One region of the Paenibacillus sp. Lou8.1 genome, then DNA from elsewhere that is predicted to be linked to it. Evidence: riboswitches for the same ligand, from Rfam matches in the RefSeq annotation. Region 1 holds a riboswitch; the other holds the start of a gene.
What was found. A riboswitch is a leader RNA that binds a small molecule or an ion and turns the genes downstream of it on or off. The one in region 1 is predicted to bind thiamine pyrophosphate.
Positions count from the first base shown of each region.

Region 2: another riboswitch for thiamine pyrophosphate. It lies ahead of NLX78_RS03820 (thiamine phosphate synthase); the one in region 1 lies ahead of tenA (thiaminase II).

Region 1 is NZ_JANAVN010000005.1:262,574-267,389, reverse strand. Features, by position in the region: gene NLX78_RS09450 (glycosyltransferase) at 1-76, opposite strand, end outside; gene NLX78_RS09445 (NAD-dependent malic enzyme) at 474-2,195, shown strand; TPP riboswitch at 2,288-2,390, shown strand; gene tenA (thiaminase II) at 2,528-3,217, shown strand; gene thiM (hydroxyethylthiazole kinase) at 3,293-4,135, shown strand; gene thiD (bifunctional hydroxymethylpyrimidine kinase/phosphomethylpyrimidine kinase) at 4,132-4,816, shown strand, end outside.
Region 2 is NZ_JANAVN010000002.1:219,484-224,299, forward strand. Features, by position in the region: gene NLX78_RS03805 (thiazole synthase) at 1-132, opposite strand, end outside; gene thiS (sulfur carrier protein ThiS) at 135-338, opposite strand; gene thiO (glycine oxidase ThiO) at 335-1,483, opposite strand; gene NLX78_RS03820 (thiamine phosphate synthase) at 1,548-2,141, opposite strand; TPP riboswitch at 2,406-2,514, opposite strand; gene NLX78_RS03825 (ABC-F family ATP-binding cassette domain-containing protein) at 2,608-4,161, opposite strand; gene NLX78_RS03830 (hypothetical protein) at 4,533-4,816, opposite strand, start outside.

The sequences.
Region 1 (4,816 bases):
ATTGGTAAAAACAAATCACATTGGGATAATCAATAGCCCTGTCGTTATCGCTAAAAATGGCTATAGGTCCCTGCACACAAACCTCTCCTTTTCCTCCGAATAGTTCTATTTTGTTGAAAAAGAATTAAGAATGTTTGCTTATAGGAGTTAAATTAATGTCCAAATACTTCATATTTCCTTAACAAAATAACTGACACTCCATGATATATATGGAGATAAGAGAAGAAAAACTAATTTTCATATTTGATAAAAACAGAGCATTTAGACCTGATTCATTAGAACCAAAATCATCAGGAATGGTTAGCGAATCTATATTGAAAGTTAGTTCTTTTATATCATTAGAAAGAAACAAATATGGTTATTTTGTCATAGATAAATGCAAGAATAAAACATATTTGCACGTCCATACTATGGACAACATGTCATCTTTCGTTATGAATAGTTATGAAAATGAAGAGAAAGAAGGTCTTTCTATGGAAGCTTTTTATGTCAATCGCGATGGCTCATTATCTACTCCATTGCGGGGAAAGGATGTGTTGGCAAATCCCCTTTTGAACAAAGGTGTCGCTTTTACAGAAGAAGAACGCAAAGAACTGGGTTTGGAAGGAATCCTTCCTCCCACCGTCCTTTCATTAGAGAAACAGAGCGTACGGGCATATCAGCAGTTTCTGGCACAACCCACCATGCTGCGAAAAAATGCTTCTCTCAACGACCTTCACAACCGAAATGTCGTACTCTACTACCGGCTGCTAACCGATCATTTGAGTGAAATGCTGCCCGTAGTCTACACGCCGACCGTAGGAACCGCGATTCAAGAATATAGTCACGAGTACAACCGCCCTGGAGGCATATATTTGTCGATAGATAACCCGAACGGTATTGGACAAGCATTCCATAATTCTGGTTTGAGTGGCCATGATGTGGATCTGATCGTCGTGACAGATTCCGAAAGTATTTTAGGGATTGGTGACTGGGGCGTCGGGGGTATTAACATTGCTATCGGCAAGCTTGCAGTGTATACGGCTGCGGCAGGCATTCATCCCGGGCGGGTGCTGCCAATTGTACTGGATGTAGGTACAAATAATGAAAAGCTGCTGAATGATCCACTGTACATCGGAAACCGCCATAAACGGGTTCGCGGAGAAGCCTATAACCAGTTTATTGATACTTTTATCAGCAAAACGTTAGCGCAATTCCCAAAGGCGCTTTTACATTGGGAAGATGTGGGCAGCGTAAATGCACGCCATATTATAGGAAAATACGGTCAAAGCATACTCACCTTCAACGATGATATACAAGGTACAGGAGCGGTGACCTTGGCTGCGATTCTTTCGGCGGTGGATGTCACCAAGACTCCGCTGCGTGAACAAAAAATACTTGTTTTCGGCCCAGGGGCAGCAGGAATCGGTAACGCTGATCAAATTCGGGGTGCTATGATTGAGGACGGCCTTTCCGCAGAAGATTCCTTCAAGTCCTTTTGGGCCTTTGATTATCGCGGGCTGTTAATGGAAGATATGGAAGACGTATTGGAGTATCAGAAACCGTATGTGCGCAAAAAGGATGAAATCAGCTCATGGACCCGATCGGGTGACGGCAAAATACCACTGCTAGAGGTCATCCGTCAGGTGAAGCCTACGATATTGATTGGAACTTCCGGTGTAGCAGGTGCCTTTTCTGAAGAGATCATCAAGGAGATGGCGAAACATGTAGAACGCCCGATCATTATGCCCATGTCCAATCCTACAAACCTTGCAGAAGCAGTACCCGAGGATTTGATACGGTGGACCGATGGCAAAGCACTGATTGCAACCGGAAGTCCTTTTGAGCCCGTCACCTATAACGGTACGAAATTTGAGATTGGACAGGCGAACAATGCCTTTGTTTTTCCGGGACTGGGTCTGGGTGCGATTGTGGTTAAAGCCAAAAGGATTACCCCTGCGATGTTTACAGCGGCAGCAGTTGCTGTTGCCAATGGTGTAGATTCGAATACGCCTGGCGGTGCACTACTCCCTCATATCCGAAAATTACGCGAAGTTTCGTACGCTGTTGCGATTGCGGTTGCAAAAGCCGCGATACAGGATCAGGTAGCCCAGGCGCACATTTCAGATGTGGAACAAGCTATACGGGATGTAATGTGGAAACCGGAATATGCCAAGGTCAAAGCTGTGGAAAGTGTAATTCATCACCCTCACTAAGCTCAAAACACCTAACTAGAGGAAATTTCATATTTTGCACACTATGTTTGACATAGCGTATGAACGTATGTACAGTAATAGTCAAAAGAATAGAAGTCCACTAGGGGAGCCGCTATGGCTGAGACAAGAACGTATCTTGGACCCTTTGAACCTGATCTAGTTCGTACTAGCGTAGGAAAGTGGAGCCTTCGTATATAAGGTTTCAAACGTTTTTTTGCGTATTGGGCCTATTGTTGAAGCCGCTCCATTTTTCCGGGGCGGCTTTTTAGCGTTGTTCCGGAATTATATTCTTACAGGACTTCTTGCTCTTCAATTTGATGGAGGTGGGGAAATTGAGTTTTACACAAGAACTCCGTCGGCAGGCGGACGGCATTTTTCAAGCGATTTTTGAGCACCCCTTTGTGAGAGGTATTGCTGAAGGAAGTTTGACAAGGGGACAGCTGATTCACTATGTAAAACAGGACTTTGAATATTTGAACGCATACATGCGGATATACGGCATCGCAATCTCCAAATGCACGAATCGGGAGGACATGGCTGTATTTAATGAACAAATCTCTTTTATTCTCCACAGCGAGGTTCATCCGCATCAAAATTTCTGTGCTGTCGCAGGGGTGACCTATGAAGAGTTGCAGGGATATCCGCTCGCTCCGTCGGCTCATCACTATATCCGTCACATGCTGACGGTTGCGCATGAGGGTAGCCTGGGCGAGATCTTGGCTGTGCTGCTGCCATGTATGTGGACGTATGCCGAGATTGGTCGCAGGCTGCTGGATGAAGTAAAGCCGGATGAGTCTCATCCGTTCTATGAATGGATGGGCTTCTATGGAGACCAGCTTGATGATACAACACTCAAGTTCCGAGAACGTGTAGATGCTTGGGCGGAAGACGCAACGGCTGCTGAGCGGGAGCGGATGATTGAGCATTTTATACTGAGCTGCCAGCTGGAATATAAGTTCTGGGACATGGCTTATACGCAAGAAGAATGGCCAGTCCAGATGCAGGTAACGGTCTTGGAATAGTTAGCCTGGCAATTCGATTCGTGAAGTACGGTTAAATGCCCTGTTGAACTACCAACTATAGAGAGGATAATCATTATGAGTACATGGGAAAAAAGCTATTCGGATCTCCTGACGAAGGTACAAAACACCAAACCCCTCGTTCACAATATGACCAATGTGGTAGTCACCAACTTTACGGCCAACGGCCTGTATGCATTGGGCGCCTCCCCGGTGATGGCCTATGCACCTGAGGAAGTAGCAGATATGGCAAAAATAGCAGGTGCCGTCGTGTTAAACATCGGTACACTGAACCGCGAACTGGTGGATGCCATGATCATTGCTGGACAATCGGCGAATGCACACGGTGTTCCGGTGCTGCTAGATCCGGTCGGTGCGGGAGCAACGAGCTTTAGAACTGAATCGGCACTGCGAATCCTGAGTGAAGTCAAAATCTCATTGGTGCGGGGCAATGCAGCCGAAGTCGCACATCTTGTTGGAGAAGCGCGTGAGATTAAAGGCGTAGATGCCGGTGACAGTGCTGACAGCGGCCATGTCGATCTGGCAATTCGGGCTGCTCGAACGCTCAATACGATGGTTGTCATTACTGGAAAAGAGGATGTCATCACCGATGGGGCCGAAGCACGAATGATTAGCGGCGGAGACGCGCTCCTCACGAAGGTAACCGGAGCAGGCTGCCTGCTGACCTCTGTGTTAGGTGCCTTTGCAGCTGTTGAACCCAACCTGCTGCTCGCCGGTACAGCAGGTTTGGCATTTTACGGTGCAGCAGCTTCTCGAGCCGCAGCACGTACCGCAGAGCTGGGGCCCGGCAGCTTCCAGATTGCCTTTCTCGACGAGCTGGCCAAACTGCATACAGGTTCACTAGAGGGGCATGTCTCGATCCATGAAGCCGGAACAACAGCAGCAGGTGGTGCGCGATGACAGACGTTCGTGTACCCAGAGCGCTGACGATTGCTGGTTCAGACAGTGGCGGCGGGGCTGGAATTCAAGCTGATCTCAAAACCTTTCAAGAACTTGGCGTGTACGGCATGTCGGCTATTACGGCCATTACCGTACAGAATACCTTAGGGGTCCACGGCGTATATCCGCTACCAGAGGAAGCAACAGCGGAACAGATCGAAGCTGTAGGATTAGACCTTGGAGTGGATGCCCTGAAGACTGGCATGCTGTTTAATGCCGGCATCATCCGTCTTGTGAGCGAGCAGATCCGAAGGTTCGGCTGGAAAAAGGTCGTCGTCGATCCCGTGATGATTGCCAAGGGAGGCGCTGAACTGCTGCAGCTGGAAGCGGTGCAGGCTTTGAAGGACGACCTGCTCCCCTTGGCCCTGGTCGTTACACCGAATATCCCGGAGGCGGAAGCCCTGACAGGGATCAGTATCCATACGATGGAGGATCGCCGCGAGGCTGCGAGACATATTAGCAGTATGGGACCAAAATTCGTTGTGATCAAGGGTGGCCACGCTGACGAGAGCGAGATCAGCGGACAGATTGTTGACCTGCTTTTTGACGGAACCGCCTTTATAGAGCTGAGCGGCAAGCGAGTACGGACTGTCCATACACACGGAACAGGGTGCACTTTCTCGGCAGCGATTACCGCGGAAT
Region 2 (4,816 bases), on a different contig from region 1:
TCTCCGTACAGCAAACGTCAATATTTCCGTCTCAGCAGCCTCTACGGCTTGGGATTGAATATCCAGATCAGAGAATTTTCCTGTTCCCAACAACAACCTCGACGTAAAAGATGCTTTTCCAATGGTTAACATGATCAACCGCCTCCCACAAAATGTACAATTTCTAGGCAATCTCCATCCTTCAGTACCGCTTCATCATGATCTTCACGGCTCAATATATGCCGATTCAGCTCCACCACTACGGTTTTCACCTTTACATCAAGCTCATGTAGCAATTGATTCACATGAGTGATTCGATTAGAAAAGGTCATGCTCTGGCCGTTAATCGTCAGCTTCATATGCTTTTCTCCTTGAGGAGCTCAGAAGAAAAACTACTTATCCCAAGTTCTGCTGCACCAGCCCCATTAAGCATAGCTGCCATCGCACGCCCGGTAGCATCACTCAGCAGGACACCGTTGCGATAATGCCCGACTGCAGCATATACGCCCTCGACCCCAGGAACAGTGCCTATAAAAGGGTGACCTGATGCAGCCTGCGGACGTAAGCCCGCCCAAGCGCGTATAAAAGAAGCTTCACGGACGCGCGGCAGCCAGGCAGAGGCACGTGCCAGCAACCCCTCCAAGCCTCCTACGGTCACTTCTTCGTCATATTGATGCGGAAGGCTCGTTGCCCCAATCCAAAGCTCGTTATTCTGTTTAGGCACGAGGTAAATATCATCAGCATAAATGGTGTATTCTAATGGGTGATCCTTCAAGGAGACCGCTACCGCTTCGCCCTTGACCGGATAAAGTGGATATTCAAACCCAACCTGCGCCAGTAATTTCATGCTATCCAAGCCTCCAGCAATAATGACCTGATCGCAGGAAAAAAAGCCGCTATCTGTTCGGACACCGCAAACTCGACCATCCTGTATGACCAGTTGCTCTGCCCGTGTACCAGACCATACCGTTGCTCCCAGCACCGCAGCAGCACCTGCATAAGCACGACAAAGCTGGACAGGAGCCACTTGTGTCTCCTTTGAACGATATATTGCTCCGATCGCTTGTTCATCCAAACCTGGAATTCGTCGGGCCAATTCCCTCGCATCCCACCAGATAGGACAATCATCCTCTCGCGTTTTAGCAGCTTTCCAGCGTTTTTGGCCTTCAGTTTCCGTACGGAAAGGGGTCACAAATCCTTCTGTACGGAATTCCACCGAAATACCCGACAAACGCTCCAGATCACAGACAAGCTCAGGGAATGCATCTCGACTTCTGCGAGCAAATCGTGCCAGCTCAGAGTCGGTGAACTCTTCACTTTCCGCTGCCAGCATTCCAACCGCTGCTCCTGAGGCTCCCTCACCCGGGATCAATCGTTCCAGCATGATCGTACTTCTTCCCTCCTTGGCCACATGATAAGCAATGGAACTGCCGATGACACCTCCACCTATGACCAAGCATTCAGCATGTCCTATCGCTCTTGCCTCTGTGTGTATCTTTAGCATTTGTTCCGTGTCTCCTCTCCATCAACCATTCTGCTTTCAGCTTGCCTCTACTCTCGTTTTCTCGCTACAAGCTGTGAACTACAAGATCTGCCATTCGCCTATATTCCATCGCAGCTGCAACGGGCGACTCAGCCTCCCATATACCAGACATCACCGCAATTCCGCTTGCTCCGGCCATATAAAGCTCCGGGATATGGTGCGGTTGTATGCCGCCCAGCGCGATCACCGGAATGTTCGACAGCCTGCAAATATGTTCAAGCTGAGCTAAACCCCGCGGTACAATACCGGGCTTACAATGGGTCTCATATACGTGACCATAAAGTACATAGTCTGCTCCTGCCTGCTCGGCAGTCTGCGCCTCCTCCAAGGAATGCACAGACACTCCACAGCGTGTACTCTTTGAAAGTAGGCTTTTCACATCCACAACAGGTAATCCATTAGCTGGTAGCTGGACGGTTCCAACCAAAGTAAGTAAAGCTACATCCACACGATCATTTACTACAATTTGTTGCAAAGGAACTTCCTGCTCCACCATGCTGCGAGTCAAAGAAAGCAATGCAGAGGCACCATTCTGTTTTAAACGTGCGTGTACATAATGAACATACGGACAAATCATAGCAGCCACTCGGGCGGCTTGTGCAAAAGTGCCCTTTTCCATTGAAATTGCGTGTAATTCGATTTTGTCTTCACCTCACATTGGATTAAAGGATCTAAGCTTAGCAGCCACGTCTACCAGCAGTAATGAAAGGGGATTGTATGTGAATCCGTCTACGGAAGCTCGAACAACTTAAAATGAACGAAACGCAAAAAAACCACTTCCCCAAGGAAGTGGTTTAACGAACGTCCAATAATCGAACGGACCATGATATCCGTATACGTGTATCGTCCCACGCACAAACAAAATAAAGATGGTGTTGCCTTGTTTGTACGGCGCTCACTTCCCTACGCTGGCATAACCCAGATCAGGTGCAAAGGGTCCGAAATCCATTTATTCCGTCTCAGCCGCATGGGCGGCTCCCCTAGTGTGACTATTTTATTGTATAAGCTATAGATAGCTTAGCATATTTTCCTAATTCTGCAAACCCCACTTCGTGTGAAATATGCAGAACTGGATTTAACTGATTTTAGTTAACTTTACTTGACCACTCTTCCACATTCCACGTTTTGGTTACCCAATCCTCGTAAAAGTCCGGTTCGTGAGATACAAGCAATACCGTCCCTTTGTATTCCTTCAAGGCACGTTTCAGCTCATCCTTTGCTTTAACATCCAAGTGGTTGGTAGGCTCATCGAACAATACCCAGTTGCTTTCACGCATTAACAGTTTGCAAAGACGGACTTTAGCCTGTTCTCCACCACTAAGCGCAGATAGCGGACGTGTGATATGCTCATTTTTCAAACCGCAGCGCGCCAAATGCGCTCGTACTTCATGCTGGTTCAAATGCGGAAATTCATTCCACACATCGTCAATCGGTGTAATTTTCTCTGCCTTTACTTCCTGCTCAAAATAAGCGGGCTGCAAAAAATCACCTTGATAGGTTTTTCCACTGATTGGCGGAATTTTTCCCAATATGGTTTTGAGCAATGTCGATTTACCGACACCGTTGTAGCCGACAATTGCAATTTTTTCGCCACGTTCAATCGTCATGGACATCTTAGGCAAAAGGGCATGTGTATAACCAATCTCAAAATCAATACCCTCAAATACCGTCTTTCCGCTTGCACGTGCCTCTTTGAATTGAAAGGTTGGTTTTGCGGCTTCTTCAGGCTTATCAATACGTTCGATCCGATCAAGCTGCTTTTCACGGCTCTTTGCTCTGCCTGAGGTAGAAGCACGCGCTTTATTACGCTGAATAAAATCTTCTTGTTTCTTAATAAAGTCCTGTTGCTTCTCATAAGCATCAATATGCTGAGCTTTGTTCAGATCCGCCATTTCAAGAAACTTTTCATAGTTAGCTGAATAACGGGTCATCTTGGCAAATTCAAGATGGTAAATAACATTAACGACCTGGTTCATAAACTCAGTATCATGTGAAATAAGGATAAAAGCATAGGGATAATCCTTCAAATAGCGCGTAAGCCATTCAATATGCTCTACATCCAAGTAGTTGGTAGGCTCATCCAGCAGCAGGACATTCGGTTTTTCCAGCAGCAACTTAGCAAGAAGCACCTTTGTCCGTTGCCCGCCGCTAAGTGCAGATACATCCCGATCCAGTCCTATGGCCGACAGACCTAGTCCATTCGCCATTTCTTCAACCTTCACATCAATGAGGTAAAAATCCCCCATATCCAGTTGCTCCTGAATTTCACCCATCTGTTCCAGCAACACTTCCAACTCTTCAGGAGAAGCATCCCCCATTTTGTCAGTAATCTGCATCATTTCCTTTTCCAATTCCAACAAAGGAAGAAAAGCGTCTTTTAATACATCACGTACCGTTTTGCCCGGTGTCAGCTTGGTGTGCTGATCCAGATAACCGTAACGTACACGTGGAGTCCATTCCACTTTACCCTCATCCTTAAGCAATTTTCCAGTGAGAATGTTCATGAGTGTCGATTTACCAACACCGTTAGCTCCTACCAAACCTACACGTTCCCCCGCAAGCAATCGAAAGGAAACATTTTTAAATAATGCGCGGTCCCCAAAGTTGTGGGATACATTTTCTACAGTCAATAAACTCATAAGCTGTTTTTGGCTCCTTATTGTCATCGGCGCTGCCGACTGTTCTTATTTCATATGCATTTCGTTTCTTTCAAAGCTTTATTGTAGCACATTCTACAACCATATCGGAATATTGAAAACAGTGAATTTTAAGGTTTTTTGGTATGGATCTGCCTAAAAAAACAAAAACCACCCATGAGGGTGATCAGAGTGTCGAGAAAGTCTAGAGGACTTTTCGACACTTCTATTTTTATATGGGGAGACGCATCTTTTAAAATAAAAATCGATTTAAAACGATCTGAGGACCCTAGTTTTTAGACCACTAAGACAGTTTTAAACCCCCTGCAAAAAAACAGGGGGTTTCTCGACAGCCTGACCACCCATGAGGGTGATTATTTTAAGCCATTATAACATTTGTACTCAAAGTATCCCGCAGCTGCTGCAGATTTTTCATCCGTAAAACGTTCACTCGCTTTAAAGGGAGCTGGACATGAATCTCTATAAAAATATTTCATTCTAGTTTCTGGTTCTATGCCACCGATAATGTCTTGCTTTCTGACGACTCTCCCACCACCAAATCCATAGTTATTGTAATACCTGTCTCCGACCGGAATGCCTTGGATAAACGCGATCAGACCCACATCATCTATCGTGTTGTACCACTCCTCTTGCGGAA